Regions from separate parts of the Arthrobacter sp. FW306-1B-G06A genome, predicted to be linked through region 1. Evidence: riboswitches for the same ligand, from Rfam matches in the RefSeq annotation. Region 1 holds a riboswitch; each other region holds the start of a gene.
The links. A riboswitch is a leader RNA that binds a small molecule or an ion and turns the genes downstream of it on or off. The one in region 1 is predicted to bind cyclic di-AMP.
Positions count from the first base shown of each region.

Region 2: another riboswitch for cyclic di-AMP. It lies ahead of AC3WJM_RS17815 (aggregation-promoting factor C-terminal-like domain-containing protein); the one in region 1 lies ahead of AC3WJM_RS06640 (hypothetical protein).
Region 3: another riboswitch for cyclic di-AMP. It lies ahead of AC3WJM_RS00165 (NlpC/P60 family protein); the one in region 1 lies ahead of AC3WJM_RS06640 (hypothetical protein).

Region 1 is NZ_JBYSXB010000009.1:28,702-31,930, forward strand. Features, by position in the region: gene AC3WJM_RS06630 (TetR/AcrR family transcriptional regulator) at 1-455, opposite strand, end outside; gene AC3WJM_RS06635 (flavin-containing monooxygenase) at 526-1,620, shown strand; cyclic di-AMP (ydaO/yuaA leader) riboswitch at 1,705-1,850, shown strand; gene AC3WJM_RS06640 (hypothetical protein) at 1,853-2,920, shown strand; gene AC3WJM_RS06645 (PucR family transcriptional regulator) at 3,079-3,229, opposite strand, start outside.
Region 2 is NZ_JBYSXB010000037.1:32,363-35,591, reverse strand. Features, by position in the region: gene AC3WJM_RS17825 (response regulator transcription factor) at 1-248, shown strand, start outside; gene AC3WJM_RS17820 (sensor histidine kinase) at 261-1,739, shown strand; cyclic di-AMP (ydaO/yuaA leader) riboswitch at 1,904-2,077, shown strand; gene AC3WJM_RS17815 (aggregation-promoting factor C-terminal-like domain-containing protein) at 2,080-2,817, shown strand; gene AC3WJM_RS17810 (bifunctional glycosyltransferase family 2/GtrA family protein) at 2,978-3,229, shown strand, end outside.
Region 3 is NZ_JBYSXB010000001.1:36,083-39,311, forward strand. Features, by position in the region: gene AC3WJM_RS00160 (HNH endonuclease) at 1-317, opposite strand, end outside; gene AC3WJM_RS00165 (NlpC/P60 family protein) at 567-1,331, opposite strand; cyclic di-AMP (ydaO/yuaA leader) riboswitch at 1,337-1,503, opposite strand; gene AC3WJM_RS00170 (M23 family metallopeptidase) at 1,649-2,467, opposite strand; cyclic di-AMP (ydaO/yuaA leader) riboswitch at 2,470-2,677, opposite strand; gene AC3WJM_RS00175 (iron-dependent transcriptional repressor DtxR) at 2,803-3,229, opposite strand, start outside.

The DNA.
Region 1 (3,229 bases):
CTGAGCGCGGCCGCAGCTTCCGCATAGTTCCGTAGCCGGGTTTCGGCCCGGTCCCGCTCCACTTTTGCGGCTTCGGCGTCGACGGCGGAGGCCTGCCGCATGACGGTGAACAATTGGGTGCTCCGCGGATTCACCTCGGCAAACCAGTCGGCCAACAGCGCCAGGACCGCTCCGGCGTCGGCGGCTGCGGCAGTCCGCTCGCGCATGGTCTCCGGCACGGTGCGAGGAGCATCCGGACCCGCAGCCGTCGCGTCGACCACGGCGGAGAGCAGCGCAGCCTTGTTGCCCACGGAGTTGTAGATGGTCTGGACGGCCACACCTGCTTGCTCGGCAACGGCCCCGATAGTGGTGGCCACATACCCTTTGCTCAGAAACAGCTGACGGGCGGCCTCCACCACGGCAGCTTTGGTTGCGACAGCTTGAGCTAAGCGCCTGTCATTGTGCCGGATTTCCACGAAAAAAGAATATCATTCCAGTTAGTGGAATGCTATTCTAGTGACCTCGGACACCTCAGGAGGCTTCGCGATGGACAGCAATGAGGCAGTGAACACGGTAATTGTGGGCGCCGGGCAGGCGGGCCTCGCCACCGGATACCACCTGAAGAAGCACCGGCAAGATTTCCTCATCCTGGACTCGCAGGCCCGCGTCGGCGACGTGTGGCGGAGCCGATGGGATTCCTTGCGTCTCTTCACCCCGGCGCAGCACGATTCCCTTCCCGGCCTGCCGTTTCCAGCCGCCCGGGGGACCTTTCCCGGCAAAGACGCCATGGCCGAATACCTCGAGAATTACGCCACGAACTGGGAACTCCCGGTACGCCATGGCGCCCGCGTCGTCGGCATCGAGCGGGAGGACGGCCGGTTCCGGGTGCAGTCGAGCACCGGGTCGATCCTGGCGAGAAACGTTGTTGTTGCCACGGGCCCGAATACACAGCCACGGGTCCCGGCGTTCGCCAGGGATCTCGATCCCGGCATCCACCAACTGCACGGAGCGGAATACTCCAACCCGGACTCAATTCCGCCCGGAGATGTCCTGGTGGTCGGCTCCGGCACCTCCGGCGTCGAAATCGCCTTGGAGCTCGCACTCACGCACCGCACCTACATCGCAGGAAACCCTCCGTTCCACATTCCAGGCCCCGTGACGCGATACGCCGGCGGGCTTTGGTGGCTCTTCATCCACAAGGTGCTGAACAGATCCACCCCTATCGGCCGCAAGGTCGCGCTCGGGTTCACCCAGCACGGCGCGCCACTGATCCGGACCTCAACGCGGGAGCTCGACGCCGCGGGAGTCACCCGCCTACCACGCCTGAAGGGCACGCGCGATGGCCAACCCCTGACCGATGAAGGTCACGCGATACCGGTGTCCACGGTCATCTGGGCTACTGGTTACCAACCGGACTTTGGCTGGATCCAAGGACTTCCCACGGATGGGGACGGCTGGCCGCTCACCCTCCGGGGCGCCGTGGAACAACTCCCAGGACTGTTCTTTGTGGGCATGCCCTTCCAATACGGGTTGACCTCCGGCCTCGTGGGTGGGGTCGGCCGCGACGCCGAACACGTCGCGGGACTCATCGCCGGCCAGGCCGGGCAAAAACGGGTCACCGCGCCCGTTATTCAAATGTGACTTTGCATGCCGGCTGTTGTAACGTCGAGGGGCGACCCAGTCCCCAGCCGGGCCGCTTCCGGGTTGACGCCGAGCTCTGCCGCAACCCGGAATCCGCCAGACCCGCGGCAGAGACGGGGGACCCAGAGTCTCCGGGCCCACTTCAGGCCCTTGGGGTGAAGCCGCCACGCGCGGCCGGACGGCCTCGTCCGAACCCGACAGCTAACCTCGAAGGCGTTGAGAGGCAATCACCATGTCCCCAACCATGGATCAGCCTCGCCGTGCCCAAGTGGCGGGCGAGAGCACCAAACCAACCGGACGTCGTCGGGCCACAGACAGCGAACCGTTCATCGCTGCGCCGGCTTCCGAACCTTTGAGTTCGACGGCGGCGCCCACCCCCACGGCAACACCGACGACGGCGGCGCCCACCACGCGCGCGGCCGCCCGGGCGGCCGAACGGAAGCGGGCCTCCGAAGCCAGCGAAACTGCGGCCATACAAACAGTGCCTGCTGCGGCGGCAGAACCTGCCACCGCGGCCATACCGACGGTGTCTGCTGCGACCTTGGCTCGCGCGACAGCAGAGTCGGCCAAAACCGAGAACGCAGCCACAACGGCACTTCCCGCGGCAACCCGCGCCGGCGCCGGTCCGGCGCCCCTTACCGGTTCCTCCTTCAGCCGTGAACCACACGCCGTCCTCAAGAAGGCCGCCGCCGTCCGGACGATGAGCAACCGAATGGCAGTGGTGACAGGTGCCCTAGGCATCTTGTTGGCCGCCGGCTCCCTGGGACAAGCCCTCGAGTTGCCCTTCTTCGGCCAGGAATCCCGCGCCCAGGACGCTGCCAGCGCAGACAGCCAGGACTCCACGCAATCCAGCGCTCCTTCCACGACGCCAAGCACCTCCCCCAGCGCTGCGGGATCACCTTCGGCAGCTACCCCGAGCGCCAAGTCCGGCCAGGCCGGGGACCCGGCGCAGCATTCGCCGCAAGGACCGGCAGCTGTCGAATCGTCGAGCGTCCCTGCACCATCGATCTCCGTTCAGGTTCCGGCCCTCCCGTCAGCGCTGCCCCCAAGCCTCACCCCGGCGCCTGTTCCTTCCACCCCGGTTCCGGCCCAGCCTGCGCCGGCTCCCAGCCCCGGTCCGACCGGACCCGCTAGCCCAACCCCGACACCGGATCCGACGGATCCAGCGTCTCCGACTCCCGCACCCACAGGTTCTTGGAAGCCGCTGACCCCGGCCAGCCCCACACCGACGCCACCGCCTACCCAACCGGGCGTCGATCTTGGGTCGATTCTGGACGCAGCAACCAAGGCACTGCAGTGAGGATGGGAGGGCATCGAGCATTTGCCGTCGAGTGGCACGGACGATGCTGCCGGAACACCCGGACGCAGATGATTCAGCACCGCCCGGACCGCTGGCGCTGCAGCCTTCAGTTGAGGCAGTTCAACAAGTAGGCCAGCGCGGTTTCCGGTACCTGCGCTTCAAATCCGCGGTCGGCCAGCCCAGCGGCGCGCCTTGAGCGTTGCGTGGAGTTCGAGCCGGGTGGCGCCATTCAGCGGATCCGCTCCGATAAGCTGGCGGACCCTGGCCAGTCGGTTGTAGATGCTGCTGCGGTGCAGGTGGAGCTTCGAG
Region 2 (3,229 bases), on a different contig from region 1:
CCCGCGGCGGCGAGGACATCCCGCTCACGGCGACCCAGTTCGAGCTCCTGCGCTACCTCATGGAGAACCCCAAGCGCGTGGTCAGCAAGGCCCAGATCCTGGACCGCGTGTGGGACTACGATTTCGGCGGCCAAGCCAACATCGTGGAGCTTTACATCTCATACCTGCGCAAGAAGATCGAGGCCAACCACCCGCCCATGATCCACACGGTGCGCGGAGCAGGCTACGTCATCAAGCCTGCCGAATAGCCGGGGCGCCGAATGTCCGCACTCTCGGGTATCCCCCGCCAGACCGACCATAGCTGGTTCAATCCTTCAACCTGGCACTTGCGCACGCGCTTGATCCTTCTCTCCATGGCACTCCTTGTGGCCATCTGCGGTGCAGTCGGGGTGGTCAGCTATGCCTCCATGGATGTGTTCCTCACGAAGCAGCTCGATCAGCAATTGATGCAGGCCTCCCACGGCCGCCCGCCGCAAGGCAACCCTGGCGGCCGTCCGGACCCGCTGGACCCGCGCGGCCAGAGCATCGGCACGCTCAATGCACGCATCCTTGCAGGCCAGGTGAGCAGCGATGCCGGCTTCTTGTCCTCCGATGCCACACGTGCGCCGTTGTCGCCCAGCGACGCCCGAATCCTGTCGGCGCTCCCGTCCGATGGCCGCCCGGTTGATCGCACGCTGTCCACTGGCGGCTACCGGCTGGTGGCCACCGAAACTCCATACGGCGATGTTGTCATCACAGGTCTCCCTCTCGCCTCGAAAGAGGACACCGAGGCCTCCCTCGTCTGGACCATGGTGCTGGTCTCCTTGGGCGGACTGGTCCTGATCGGGCTGGCCGGAACCGTGCTGATCCGCCGTACCATGCGGCCTTTGGAGCAACTCTCCGACGTCGCCACCAAGGTGTCGAAACTTCCGCTTGACGCCGGTGAAGTGGCCCTCGCGGTGCGTGTTCCGGCGTCGGCGGCCCATCCGAGCACCGAAGTGGGAAGCGTCGGCCATGCTTTGAACCTGATGCTGGACAACGTCTCGAGCGCCCTCGAGGCCCGCCAGCAAAGCGAAACCAAGGTGCGCCAGTTCGTCGCGGATGCGTCGCACGAACTACGCACTCCGCTGACCGCCATCCGCGGCTACACCGAACTCTTGCGCATGACCGAGACGTTCACCGAAGACGGGCGCAAGTCGCTGGGCCGGGTGCAGAGCCAGTCCGAACGCATGACCACCCTCGTGGAGGACCTCCTTCTCTTGGCCCGGTTGGACGAAGGGAAGGCCCCGGAATTCACCGATGTGGACCTCACGCAGTTGGTGATCGAGACCGTCAGCGACGAGAAAGTCATGGCCCCCGAGCACATCTGGCAGCTCAAGCTCCCGGATGAGCCCCTCACGGTCCGCGGCGACACCACCCAACTCCACCAGGTTTTGGCGAATCTGCTCTCCAACGCCCGCAAGCACACCGAGGCGGGAACCACCGTGGTCACGGGCGTGATGCGCTCCGCCGATGGCAGCGCCGTGGTGACCGTGACCGACAACGGCCCGGGCATCCCGCCTGAATTCCAGGGCAGGATCTTCTCCCGCTTTGCCCGTGCCGACGCCGCCCGGTCCGGCTCCGAGGGCACCTCCGGCCTCGGCTTGTCCATTGTGGAATCCATCGTTCAGGCGCACGGCGGCACGGTCGAAGTGGCGTCGCGGCCTGGCCGGACGGAGTTCGCGGTGCGGCTCCCGGCGCTCAGGACTGCCCCGGCCTGACGGGCGAACCAGAAGAGTACGACGCCGGTGCGCGGCGCGCGCAAGTCGACGCACCGGCGTCGTGATCTCCGTTACCTAAATGTGACTTAAGCTGGATCCTCCTGTACCGTCGAATAGGTGCGCTGGATCATTCCGGCCACCGCCGGGTAGGCGCCGAGCTCTGCCACTCCCCGGTGCCCAACAGTCCAGGCAGAGACGGGGGACCCAGGTCTCCGGGCAAGCGCTCATGTTGAGCCAGCCCTAGGGGTGAAGCCGTGCCGCCACGTTCCGCTGTGGCCACGGCCGGATGACCTCATCCGAATCCGACAGCTAACTCCGCAGGCGTCGAGAGGCAATCACCATGTCTGATTCCAAGGATCAGTCGCGCCCTGTTGCGCGCCACCGCGGCGAACCTGCCCGGAGAAACAAGTCACGTTCCACGCTGAGGCGAGCCGCCTCGAACCTCGGCACCGGCCAGCGCATGGCAGTTGTTGCCGGCGTCGTTGCCGTGTTCCTCGGCGCAGGCGCTGCCACCCAGGCCGCCGGACAAGCCATCAACGCCCAGGACATGAGCCGCACGTCCGAATCCCGCACGGTGGATCACTCAGCCACGCCTTCGGCCACCGCCACGCCGTCGGCGAGCGCAAGCGCGAGCCCCAAGCCGAGCACTGCGTCGACGCCAAGCCAGGCGGCCGCGCCCGCTCCAGCCGCCGTCGCGCCCCAGGCTGCCGCACCGGCCGCACCCGCTGCACCCCCTGCTCCAGCGGCACCGGTTGCACCCGTCGCCGTCGATGATCCCTCCGGCGCCCAGGCCTACGCCGCAAGCATCCTTCCCTCCTACGGTTGGGGCCAGGGCGAAATGTCGGCCCTGATCACCTTGTGGAACAAGGAATCGGATTGGCGCACCACTGCCACCAACGCCTCCAGTGGCGCTTACGGCATTGGGCAGTCGCTGCCGGCCGAAAAGATGGCGTCCGAAGGCGCCGACTGGCAGACCAACTACCAGACGCAAATCCGCTGGGGCCTGAACTACATCAAGGAACGCTACGGATCGCCGTCCGCGGCATGGTCCTTCCACTTGGCCCACAACTGGTACTAAGCCAAGAGCCAACCACAAAGTACGTCGAGGTCCGTCCCTTCCGGGACGGGCCTCTCCGTTTCTTGGCCAGGCAAGTGATGCGCCACGCTGGTCACACATCCACAGCCACGTCACAGGTTCCGCCTAAAGCCTTCATATTCGGCAACGGCACTCTGGATACATGACGCTCATCGAATCCACCTCCGGAACCCTGAAGGACCCCGCGGTGGTGCCGCCGGGCCTTCCCGTCCAACCCAGCACTCCCATCCAGCGCAGCACGGGGCTGCGCGCCCCCGTGGACACCCACACCGCCATCCCCGTCCTCGACGTCACCATCCCCGTCTTCAACGAGGAACGCGATCTCGAAGAGTGCCTGCGCAGGCTTCACGGCCACTTGCGCGAATCCTTCCCGCATGGCTTCCGCATCACCGTG
Region 3 (3,229 bases), on a different contig from region 1:
CAGGAATCCGCGCCGCCCCTGGATTTGGGGTGGACGTGGTCAATGGTGTGCGCTGCTTTCCCGCAGTAGGCGCAACGGTGACCGTCACGGCGCAAGACGCCGCGGCGTGTGACCGCCGTGATGGTGTTGTACCTTGGCCGGATGTAGCGATTGAGCAGAATCACGGAAGGACGTCCGAGAATCTCTTGTGGCCCGACGACAGGCTCGTCGCCTTCGGCCACTACGCTCGCTTTTCCGGTGAGCACAAGGACCAGCGCCCGGCGGAAGGTTACTACCGCCAGCGGTTCATATCCAGCATTCAGAACGAGTGTGCGCATGCACGTACCTCTTCACGGCCGCACCCGTCAGGGGCGCGAGGGCCGGCTGCCCTCTGCATGTACGGGCTGTGGATCGACAACCTAAGAGTAAACACCAGAAGGCCAGATCAACGAATCCATGCGGGGGTTCCAGCGCAGTGTCGGTCAAAGTTCATGTGCCGGACACGTAAGCGCACGCTCGTTAAAACAGGACATCCCCACCGGCGGACCAGCGGGGATGTTCCAGTGAAGCTATGTAACCGGGGCTATTTAGCCACCAACGCGGATGAAGACCGGGCCGGAGCCGACATTGACGCTGTAAAGGGCGGTGGTGCCACCGTTCCAGCCGCCGTGGACTGCCATGCCGTTGCCGACGTAAACAGCGATGTGGGCCATGCCCATGCCACCGTTCTGGTAGTAGACCAGGTCTCCCGGCTGCGCTTCAGCAGCGCTGACCGTACGGCCAAGGGAGAGGTAGTCTGCCGGCCAGCCGTGGAAGTTGATGCCAACAGCGGCCAGGGAGTTCGAGGCCAGGGCAGTGCAGTCCTGGGCAACGCCAAGCTGAGCGTAAGCTGCGGCAGCAATCGCTGCGCCCTTGCCGCTGGCAACCTTCGTGGCGGGCGAAACAGCAGCGGTCACAGAAAGCGTCGAGGAGCCGGTAGCGGCACCCGTGGCAGCCTGCGAAGCCGGAGCGGCTTCCTGGGTGGCAACCGGAGCTGCGACAACCGGAGCAGCTTCGGTGGAAACCACCGGGCGTTCGTACTTGATGGCGACGGAGGAGTCGGCCGAAATGCTGGCTTGGGCGATGGACTGGACTTCCAGGGCGGAGGTCGAAGTGGACTCGCGGGGAACGTTGGTTTCTGCAGCGTTGGCTGCGATACCGCTAGTGAGCACCAGACCGGAAGCAGCTGCGATAACGGCTGCCTGACGGCCTACGCCACCGGCGTTGCTGCCGACAGTCTTAGCGATAACGGCAAGCGAGTTGGTCTTGGTGACCGCGGCACGGTGGCGCGCAACAGTAGAGCGTGAAGACACGTTAAGAGGCCTCTCCCTATGCCCGCGAGGTAAGCTGTCGGATTCGGATGGGAGTCATCCGGCCACACTCCTCCCTCTCGGAAGTCGTGCGACTTAACCCCAAGGCCATCGGTGAAGATGACCAAAAGTGGGTCCCCCGCCTCTGCCAGACGATGTTTTGCGAACGGAACCTCGGGCAGTGGCAGAGCTAGGCAATCCACCCGAGTGCATCAACTCTCTAAAAGTTGATGCGAGTTAGACGGTACATGAGTTTTGGCTGAATGTCACATTCAGGTCACGGAGCGTGACAAGCATGCGAGAGACTTCCATCGGATTGGCTACAGCCAGCCCAGGGGGTCAACGACGTCGCCGTTGACCATGACTTCAAAGTGGAGGTGGCAGCCCGTGGAGGCGCCCGTAGTGCCGCTCAATGCGATGACATCGCCTCGGCCAACCGTTTGGCCCACCTGGACGTTGAACGACGACAAATGGTTGTACGTGGTTTCCAGGCCGTTGCCATGGTCCACCACAATGCGGTTTCCGCCGCCATACGGATGCCAGCCGGCGAAGGTGACCTTGCCGGCCGCGGCAGCATGGACCTGGGTGCCGCACTGGGCCACGAAGTCCTGGCCGCGGTGGAACTCCCCCAAACCGCCCGTGATGGGATTCACGCGGTAGCCGAAAGGCGAGGCCGTGGTCAGGGTGTCCAGGGGCGCCCCCAGGGTGCCCTTGGAGGACGAGGTCTTGATGGTGCCGACGGACTGTGCGCTCAAGAGCTGCTTGAGCTTGCTGTCCGGATCCGCCGTGGTTGACACTGCGGCACGGCTGAAGTCGATCGTGGCGCTTGCCGCGGCCGGAATCTCGGGCTGGGTGCCCACAGCCGAGGCGGCCTGGCTTGAATCCGCCGTGGCCGTCATGGCGCCGGTGCCCGGCATGGCGACTGTCAGGATGAGGCCCGTCGTGGCGAGGGCCACTCCGGCCTTCTGTCCCGCTCCGCTCGCGGCGGCGAATTCGGCCATCTGTCGCAAAGGACCCTTGCGGCGGCGAAGTTCGCGATGGGGATCGCGCGGCCGCTCGTGCTCGACGGCGCTTGTGCTCCGCAGCTCAGCAGTAGGACCGGACGCGCGCCTGCGGCCCCTGGTGTTCTGCGTGGTCAAGGTTTTCCTCTCTGGCAAGCCTGCGAAGTTAGCTGTCGGATTCGGGCCAGAGAGATCGTGGACCCGGTCCGCGCGAAGGGCACGAAACGCAAGGTACCCGGAGGGGCCTTGCGTTGTTTGCACTTCCGCTACGGACTTCACCCCAAGGCCGTCTTTCGACAGCCGATGGTGGTTCCTCCGTTTCTGCCAGTGAATGGACTAATCCACCTGATCCGCTGGCAGAACTCGGCTTCGGATCAGGTAACGCTTTGGTATCGGCGCCAGTATTTAACTATAGGGGATTAAGCCCCACGGTAATAATTTCGTTATCTTTGCGGGCGACCCCGCCGGGCCGGCTAGGCGACCGTGACAAACACGTGCGAGGCGACCTCAGGCGGCAGCTCCAGCGCGCCCTCGATATTGGGCACGCGAACGGAGATGTACTCCCCTACGCGCTCCAGGGACACCCTGGCGCCCGGGCGGATTCCGCCCTCGTCCAACTGGACCAGAAGTTCCGGTTCCACCTGGATCGGTTCAGCCAGCCGGCTGACGGTGACCCGGTTTTCAGGTGAATATTCGTTCATCGCGTCAAGAAGGTTGACCACGCCATCCGTAAAGGCGTGGGACGCGGCTCCACCCAGCGCTTCGAGTCCGGGAATGGGGTTGCCATAGGGCGATTCAGTGGGGTGGTCCAGCAACTCATAGAGCCGCCGTTCCACGCGCTCACTCATGACATGCTCCCAACGGCACGCTTCATCGTGCACGTAGGCCCAGTCCAGTCCA